DNA from 2 places in the Micromonospora sp. CNZ295 genome. Region 2 is predicted to be linked to the other one. Evidence: riboswitches for the same ligand, from Rfam matches in the RefSeq annotation. Region 2 holds a riboswitch; the other holds the start of a gene.
The links. Region 2 has a riboswitch for thiamine pyrophosphate ahead of EV376_RS28830 (ECF transporter S component). Riboswitches for the same ligand answer to the same signal wherever they lie in the genome.
Positions count from the first base shown of each region.

Region 1: another riboswitch for thiamine pyrophosphate. It lies ahead of EV376_RS01735 (thiamine phosphate synthase); the one in region 2 lies ahead of EV376_RS28830 (ECF transporter S component).

Region 1 covers NZ_SHKZ01000001.1:383,371-387,778, reverse strand. The annotation lists gene EV376_RS01750 (ATP-binding cassette domain-containing protein) at 1-868, shown strand, start outside; gene EV376_RS01745 (aldo/keto reductase) at 885-1,853, shown strand; TPP riboswitch at 2,283-2,391, shown strand; gene EV376_RS01735 (thiamine phosphate synthase) at 2,386-3,012, shown strand; gene thiO (glycine oxidase ThiO) at 3,006-4,133, shown strand; gene thiS (sulfur carrier protein ThiS) at 4,117-4,317, shown strand; gene EV376_RS01720 (thiazole synthase) at 4,314-4,408, shown strand, end outside.
Region 2 covers NZ_SHKZ01000001.1:6,200,847-6,205,254, reverse strand. The annotation lists gene EV376_RS28840 (CbiQ family ECF transporter T component) at 1-261, opposite strand, end outside; gene EV376_RS28835 (ABC transporter ATP-binding protein) at 258-1,676, opposite strand; gene EV376_RS28830 (ECF transporter S component) at 1,780-2,370, opposite strand; TPP riboswitch at 2,472-2,577, opposite strand; gene EV376_RS28825 (alpha/beta fold hydrolase) at 2,708-3,529, shown strand; gene EV376_RS28820 (SIS domain-containing protein) at 3,637-4,386, shown strand.

The DNA of each region.
Region 1 (4,408 bases), 5.8 Mb from region 2:
GCGGTGGGACGAGGAACACCAGAAGCTGCGCGAACTGATGCTGATGTACAAGCAGAAGGCGGCGTACAACGACGGCATGGCCTCGCGCTACCAGGCCGCGCAGACCCGGTTGCGCAAGTTCGAGGAGGCCGGGCCGCCGCCCGTACCCCCGAAGGACCAGGACATCCGGATGCGCCTGACCGGCGGGCGGACCGGGAAGCGCGCGGTGATCTGCGAACAGCTGGAGCTCGACGGCCTGACCTACCCCTTCGACCTGGAGATCTGGTACGGCGACCGGGTGGCGGTGCTCGGCGCCAACGGGACCGGCAAGTCGCATTTCCTGCGCCTGCTCGCCCGTGGCGGCACCGACCCCGACCCGGCGAACGGGCCGGTGGACGGCGCGGGAGCCCTGGCACCGGTCGCGCACGACGGGGTGGCCCGGCTCGGCGCCCGGGTCCGGCCCGGCCACTTCTCGCAGACCCACGACCGGCCGGAGCTGATGGAGCGGACCCTGGTCGACATCCTCTGGCGCGGTGACGAACACCGGGCCGGCATGGACCGGCACGCGGCCATGGCGGCGCTGTCCCGGTACGAGCTGGCCGGCCAGGGCGACCAGCGCTTCGGCACGCTCTCCGGCGGGCAGCAGGCCCGCTTCCTGGTACTGCTGCTGGAGCTGTCCGGGGCGACCCTGCTGCTGCTCGACGAGCCGACCGACAACCTCGACCTGGCCTCGGCCGAGGCGCTGGAGGCGGGGCTGGCCGCGTTCGAGGGGACGGTGGTCGCGGTGACCCACGACCGCTGGTTCACCCGCTCGTTCGACCGGTTCCTGCTGTTCCGTGGCGACAACGAGGTGGTGGAGGTGCCCGAGCCGGTCTGGGACGTCGGGTGATCCCGGCCGGCATAGGGTGGATCACGTGACTGAGATGACGTACCGCCGGTTGGGCGACTCCGGCCTCGTGGTGTCCGTGGTCGGAGTCGGCTGCAACAACTTCGGCCGCAAGCTCGACCTCGACGGCACCCGGGCGGTGGTCGACGCCGCGCTCGACGCCGGCATCAACTTCTTCGACACCGCCGACATCTACGGCGAACCGCAGGGCAGCTCCGAGGAACTGCTCGGTCAGGCGTTGCAGGGCCGCCGGGACGACGTGGTGGTCGCCACCAAGTTCGGCATGGACATGCACGGGCTGAACGGGCCGGACCACGGCGCACGGGGCGCCCGCCGGTACATCATGCGGGCGGTGGAGGCGTCGCTGCGCCGGCTCGGCACCGACCACATCGACCTGTATCAGATGCACGAGCCGGACCCGGGCACCCCGATCGACGAGACGCTCGCTGCGCTGGACAGCCTCGTGACCTCGGGCAAGGTGCGCTACCTGGGCAACTCCAACTTCGCCGGCTGGCAGATCGCCGACGCCGACTGGACCGCCGTGTCCCAGGGGCGGCCCCGGTTCATCTCCGCGCAGAACCACTACTCGCTGCTGGAGCGCGGCGTCGAGGCCGAGGTGATCCCGGCGTGCGAGCGGTACGGGCTCGGCATGCTGCCGTTCTTCCCGCTGGCCAACGGGCTGCTCACCGGAAAGTACCGGCGCGGCGAGGCACCCCCGGCCGGGAGCCGTCTCGCCGGTGGCGGCCGGTACGCGGCACGATTCGCCGCCGCCGACTGGGACACGATCGAGGCGATCGAGGCGTACGCGGCCGAGCGGGGGCTCACGATGCTCCAGGTGGCCATCGGCGGGCTCGCCGCCCAGCCGGCGGTGACCTCGGTGATCGCCGGCGCCACCACGCCCGAGCAGGTACGCGCCAACGCCGAGGCGGGCACCTGGCAGCCGACCGACGAGGACCAGGCAGCCCTGCGCGCCGTCCTCGACCGGTAGGCCACACCGCCGCCCGACGCCGACACCCGCCCGCCGCCCGCCGCCCCCTGCGCCGGCCGCCTCCGGCGTAGGCCGCCCGACGGGTGGAACGCCAGGGATGTCTCGAGCGGGTTGAGAGCGACGGCGTCGCACCAGAGCCGGTGATCGGGCGTACGCAGGGCGTCCCGGTGCACGTACCCGTCGGGGAGCAGGCGTCGCCAGGTCGGACCGCGCAGCATCGCCCGGGTGAGTAGCCCGTCCGCGATGGCGGTGCTGCCGCGGAACGGGACGAACGAGAGCCGGCGCGGTACGCGGGGCGCGGAGGGCATCCAGACAGCATGGCGTGACGGGACGGTGACGCGCTGCCCCGGCCGTCGTCATCGGACAGTGACGGGGAAAACGAGGGCCCCCCTTGGCGGATCCGGCAATCCGTCGTACGGTGACACGCGCAAGTGACCCACGGGAGCCCGGTGGACCGGGCTGAGAGGGGGGCTGTGAGCCCCCGACCGTCGAACCTGATCCGGGTAATGCCGGCGCAGGGAGGAGTGTTGCCGTGCCGTCTCTCGGGCGACTGCATCTCATCACCGACACCCGTCCCGGGCGGGAACCGCTCGCCGTGGCTCGGGCCGCCCTGCCGGTGGCCCGCGCCGAGCTGGTCGTCCAGGTCCGGGTGACCGACGACGCGACCGACCGGGAGGCGTACGACCTGGCCCGGCGGATGGTCGCGCTCTGCGCCCGGTACGAGGCGACCTGCCTGGTGAACGACCGGTTGCACGTGGCCCTGGCGGTGGGTGCCGCCGGCGGGCACGTCGGCGCCGACGACCTGCCGGTCGGGGCGGCCCGCGCGGTCCTCGGTTCCGTGGCGGTGCTGGGCGCCACCGCGCGCGATCCGGGCACCGCCGCCGAGGCGGTTGCCGCGGGGGCCAGCTACCTGGGGGTGGGGCCGTACCGGCCCACCTCGACGAAGGACGGGCTGCCGGCGGCGATCGGCGCCGACGGCGTCCGGGCGGTGGCCCGGGCGGTGGACGTCCCGGTGATCGCCATCGGGGGCGTGACGGCGCAGGACGTGCCCGCCCTGCGGGCCGCCGGCGCGTACGGGGTGGCGGTGGTCGGCGCGCTCTCCGGGGTCGCCGACCCCGCCCGCGCCACCGCTGAGCTGCTCGGGGCGCTGACGTGCTGAGCGCCGGCGGTCCGGCCGGTGGCGCCACCCGTCCCGACGTGGCGGTGGTGGGGGCGGGGCCGATCGGGTTGGCCATCGCGTGGCGGTGCGCGGCACGCGGGCTGCGCGTCGTCGTCCACGATCCGGCTCCCGGGTCGGGCGCGTCGCACGTCGCCGCCGGGATGCTCGCGCCGGTCGCCGAGGCGTACTTCGGCGAGCACCAGCTGACCCGCCTGCTCACCGAGTCGGCCGCCCGCTGGCCCGCGTTCGCCGCGGAGCTGGCCCAGGCGTCCGGCGCCGACCTCGGGTACCGGACCGAGGGCACCCTCGTGGTCGGGCTCACCGCCGACGACCTGGCCGAGGCGCGCCGGCTGTGGGCGTACCAACAGGGGCTGGGCCTGCCGGTGACGCCGCTGCGCCCCTCCGAGCTACGCGACCGCGAACCGGCGCTGGCGCCGCGCGTGCGTGGCGGCGCGCTCGCGGCTACCGACCACCAGGTGGATCCGCGGCTGCTGGTGCCCGCGCTGCGGGCCGCCGCCGAGGGAGCCGGGGCCACACTGGTGGCCGCGCCGGTCGACCGGCTGTCCGACGTGGACGCGCGCGTCACCGTGGTCGCCGCCGGCTGCGGTGCCGCCGCGCTGACCGGGCTACCGGTCCGCCCGGTGAAGGGCCAGGTGCTCCGGCTCCGCGCGCCCGGCGCCGTCGCGCCGGGCTTCCGGCACGTCATCCGGGGGTACGCGGACGGCGAACACGTCTACCTCGTCCCCCGGGACAGCGGGGAGGTCGTCGTCGGGGCGACCGTCGAGGAGCGCGCCGACACCGCGGTGTCCGCCGGCGCCGTGCTGCGGTTGCTGCGGGCCGCCGTCGACCTGGTGCCCGAGCTGGCCGAGTACGACCTGGCGGAGACGCTCGCCGGCCGGCGCCCGGGCACCCCCGACAACGCGCCGATCCTCGGTCCGCTGCCCGGCCGCCCGGACGTGCTCGCCGCGACCGGGCACCACCGGCACGGGATCGTGCTCACCCCGGTCACCGCCGACCTGATCGCGGACCTGATCGTCACCGGGACGCCGGACCCGCTGCTCGCTCCCTTCGCACCGGACCGGTTCGCACTCGAGGAGGACAGCCATGGAACTGACCGTTAACGGTGCCGGGCGCAGCCTGGCCAGCGGCTCGACCGTCGCCGACCTGGTCCGCGCGGTCACCGGGCAGGAACGTGGCCTGGCGGTCGCGGTCAACGGCGAGGTGGTGCCGCGCGGCGGCTGGTCGGCGACCGTGCTGAGCGACGGCGACCGGGTCGAGGTGCTCAGCGCCGCACAGGGCGGGTGAGCCGGGTGACCTTCGAGCTGGCTGGCGTGGCGTTCCCCTCGCGGCTGGTCCTCGGCACCGGCGGGGCCGCCAACCTGCACGTCCTGGAGCA
Region 2 (4,408 bases):
GTCCGCGGCGAAGAGCACCAGCGTGGCGAGGATGCCGACCGCACCCAGCAGCAGCGGCCACGCCCGCCGGGCGAGCACGCCCAGACGTACCCCGAACAGCGGCAGCACGGCCAGCTCTACGGCGATGGCGATGGCCGGCGCCACCGGGTCGAGGGTCGCGATCAGGACGATCGAGAAGACCAGCGCCGCCGCGAGCTTCGCCACCGGGTTGCGCCGGGCGAGCGGGGCGTCCGGCCGGGCGACGGGTTCGAGACCGATCACGGCGCGCGCTCCAGCCGTACCCGCCGGTCGGCGAGCGCGGCGACGAACTCCGCGTCGTGGGTCACCGTCACCAGCCCGTGCCCCGCGTCACGCAGCTCGGCGAACAGGTCCACCAGCTCCAGCCAGGTCCGCCGGTCCTGGCCGAACGTGGGCTCGTCGCAGACGAGCAGGCGGGGCGCGGTGGCCAGGGCGGTCGCGACGCTCAGCCGCCGCGCCTCGCCACCGGACAGGGTGTACGGGTTGGCGCCGGCGAGCGCCGCCAGCCGTAGCCGGTCCAGCAGTGCGTCGACCGTGCCGCGGACCTCGGGCTCGGGCCGACCGACGCGGCGTGGGCCCAGCGCCAGCTCGTCGAAGACCGTGTTCGTGAGGAACTGGTGCTCGGGGTCCTGGAAGACCGAGCCGATCCTGCCGGCCAGCGCCGGGGCGCGCCAGCGGTGCGGGGGAGTGCGGGTGTCGCCACCGGCCAGCTCGGCGGTCGCGGCCACCCGGCCCGTTCCGGGGGTGAGCAGCCCGCCCAGCAGCAGGGCCAGGGTGGACTTGCCGGCGCCGTTGGGTCCGAGGACGGCGAGCGCCTCGCCGGCGCGTACCGTCAGGTCGACCGCGCCCAGCCGGGGCGGCAGGCCGAGCCCTTCGGCGCTGAGCAGCGCGTCGCCGGCCGGGGCGGTGGCCCGCCGGGGCGGCACCGGACGCCCGGGCACCCAGACCCCGTCGGCGGCGAGCGCCTCGCCCTGGGCGGCGAAGACCGCCTCCGGCGTGCCGTCGGCCCGGACGCCGCCGCCGGGCGCCAGCACGACCACCCGGTCGACCAGGGGCAGCGCCTCGGTCACCCGGTGCTCGACGAGGATCAGGGTGGTGTCGGCGTCCAGCGCCCGGGCGATCGCGTCCCGGACCAGCGTCGCCCCGGCCGGGTCGAGGTTCGCGGTGGGCTCGTCGAGCAGCAGCAGGCCCGGCCACAGGGCGAGCACCCCGGCGAGGGCGAGGCGCTGCTGCTCGCCGCCGGAGAGGGCGGCGGTGGGGCGGTCCCGGTGGTACGGGAAGCCGACCCGGCCCAGGGCCTCGTCCACCCGGGGCCAGATGTCCTCGGCGGGCACCCCGCGGTTCTCCAGCCCGAAGGCGACGTCGTCGCCGGAGCGGGCCATCACCAGTTGGGTCTCCGGGTCCTGGAAGACCAGCCCGACCCGCTCCCGGGCCTTGCGCGGGTCGAGGCCGTCGATCTCGACGGTGCCCTCCTGCTCACCGGAGTCGTCGGGCAGCAGCCCGGCCAGCGCCGCGAGCAGCGTGCTCTTGCCGGCACCGGACGGCCCGAGCAGCAGCACCCGTTCCCCGTGCCCGATACGCAGGTCGAGGTCGCGCAGCGCCCACCGTTTCCGGCCGGCGTGCCGCCACCCGAACCCCCGCAGCCTGACCTCGCTCACCGCGCCGGCCCCCCGCCCCACCCCACCCCGTTGATCATGAAATTGTCCCCGTGACACGCCGTGCCACGGGGCGACAACTTCATGATCAACACGGGTGCGGGGGTCAGACCGTCGCGCGTTCGCGGCCGGCGGGGAAGCGGTCCAGGACGCCCGTGTCGGCCAGGGCGCGGGTCAGGTACCAGGCCCCGGCACCGGCGACCACCGTGGCGCTGACCACCGTGAGCAGCGCGTACGGGATGCGGTAGCTGGCCAGCGCGTACTCGTGGTTCCAGACGAAGAAGTCGAACAGCGCCGCGCCGAGGCCGGTCAGCGCGCCCGCCAGCACCGCCGTGGGCAGCCGGAAGGAGCGGTAGCGGAACGCGGCGAAGGCCAACTCCGCTCCGAGCCCCTGGAGCAGGCCCTGGACGATGGTGACGCCGCCCCATTCGGAGCCCAGCAGCGCGGAGACGGTCGCGGCCACCGCCTCGCAGAACAGCGCCGCGCCGGGCTTGCGGATCACCAGGCCGCCGAGGACCGCCGGGATCAGCCAGACGCCGTACATGATCGCCTGGCCCGCCGGGAAGAAGGCGAACGCCGGGTCGACGGCCCGCCAGAGCAGGCCCCAGGCCCAGAAGATGACGCCGAAGGCGACGGCGATGACGGCGGCCACGATCACGTCGACCGTGCGCCATCGGGTGGTGGTGGGTTGGGTCATCGAATCCTCCCAGTCCTTGTGCTGTGCCGCGGCGGTTGCCGCGGGTCGCCGAACCAGGAGAAGACGCACGCCGCGCCCGGTGTGCCCGGACGGCGGCGCGGCTGTGAGGTCGACCGAACTCCCTGCGCTGGCATTACCCAGATCAGGTTCGAGGGTCTGCGGGCGGTGCCCGCACTCTCAGCGCTGTGCGCTCCCCTGTCGGATGTGAAGTTGTCCCATGACGCTAACACCTTTGAAGATCACCAGGCAAAGTGATCTACGCGCAGGTCAGCGCGGGCGTCCCGGCCGGTGGACCGGGGACCGGTGGCGTCCGCCCGGGCTGGGTAGGCTGCCGATCATGCGGATCGACGCCCGGGGCCTCACGTTCGACGTACGCGCCGGTGGGCCGGAGGGCGGTCCGCCCGTGCTCCTGCTGCACGGGTTCCCGCAGCACAGCGGGGAGTGGGCCGACGTGCTGCCGGCCCTGCACGCCGCCGGCCTGCGCACCTACGCGCTCGACCAGCGCGGCTACTCGCCCGGCGCCCGCCCGGCGGCGGTCGAGGCGTACCGGCTGGGAGAGCTGGTCGCCGACGCGGTGGCGGTGCTGGACGCCCTCGGCGTCGACGCGGCACACGTGGTCGGGCACGACTGGGGAGCGGTCGTCGGCTGGGCCCTCGCGGCGGCGCACCCCGATCGGGTACGCACGCTGACCGCGGTCTCCGTGCCGCACCCCGCCGCCATGGCGCACGCCCTCGCGAACGACCCGCAGCAGAAGGCGCGCTCGGCGTACATGCTGCTGTTCCGGCAGACCGGCAAGGCGGAGACGGCGCTGCTGGCGCTGAAGGCGGCCGGGCTGCGCCGGATGCTCTCCGGGGTCGGCGACGCCGACCGGGTGGCCGCGTACGCCGAGCCGATGCGTGCCCCCGGCGCGCTCACCGCGGCCTTGAACTGGTACCGGGCGATGTCCCGCGGTGACCTGGCGGCCGTCGGGCCGGTGCCGGTGCCGACGACGTACGTCTGGAGCGACCGGGACGTCGCGATCGGCCGCACCGCCGCCGCGGCCTGCGCGGCGCACGTGACCGGCGATTACCGGTTCGTCGAGTTGACCGGCGTGAGCCACTGGATTCCCGACGCGGCGCCCGCGCCGCTGGTCGAGGCGATCCTGGCCCGCGCCGGCTGAGGGGTGCCGGCCGCGCCGGCGGTTGGAGGATGTCGCCGCGCCGGCGGTTGGAGGATGTCGCCGCGCCGGCGGCCGAGGTGAGGGAGACGGAGATGGACGGCGGAGACGTGACCCCTAGCGCCGAGGACTTCCTGGCGGTGGTGACCGCGACCATGCAGCGTGTCGCGGCGAGCCAGCGGGAGGCGGTGGGCCGGGCCGCCGACCTGATCGCCGACGCGCTGCGCGCCGACGGGGTGGTGCACGCGTTCGGCACGGGTCACTCGGAGGCGCTGGCGATGGAGATCGCCGGCCGGGCCGGCGGTCTGGTGCCGACGAACCGGATCGCGCTGCGAGATCTCGTCCTCGTCGGCGGTGAGTCGCCGGACCTGCTCGGTCCCCGCCTGGAGCGGGACCCGTCGGTCGCGCACCGGCTGTACGACCTGGCGCCGGTCCGCCCGGCGGACATCTTCGTGCTGGCCTCCAACTCCGGCGTCAACGGGGCGATGGTCGAGTTCGCCTCGCTGGTCCGGGACAGGGGGCACCGGCTGATCGCCATCACCTCGGCCGACCACTCGGGACGGATGGCCTCGCGCCACCCGTCGGGGCGCAAGCTCGCCGACTTCGCCGACGTGGTGCTCGACAACGGCGCCCCGTACGGTGACGCGACCCTGCCGCTGCCCGGCGGCGGCGCCGTGGGGGCGGTGTCGTCGATCACCGCGGCCCTGCTGGCCCAGCAGATCACGGTCGAGGTGGTGGCCCGGCTGCTCGCCGCCGGGGAGCGGCCACCGGTCTACCTGTCGGCGAACATCGCCGGCGGCGACGCGCACAACGACGAGTTCGAGGCCCGGTACGCCGGCCGCATCCGCCGCGGCGCCTGAGCTGTCAGGAAGGGGCCCTTCT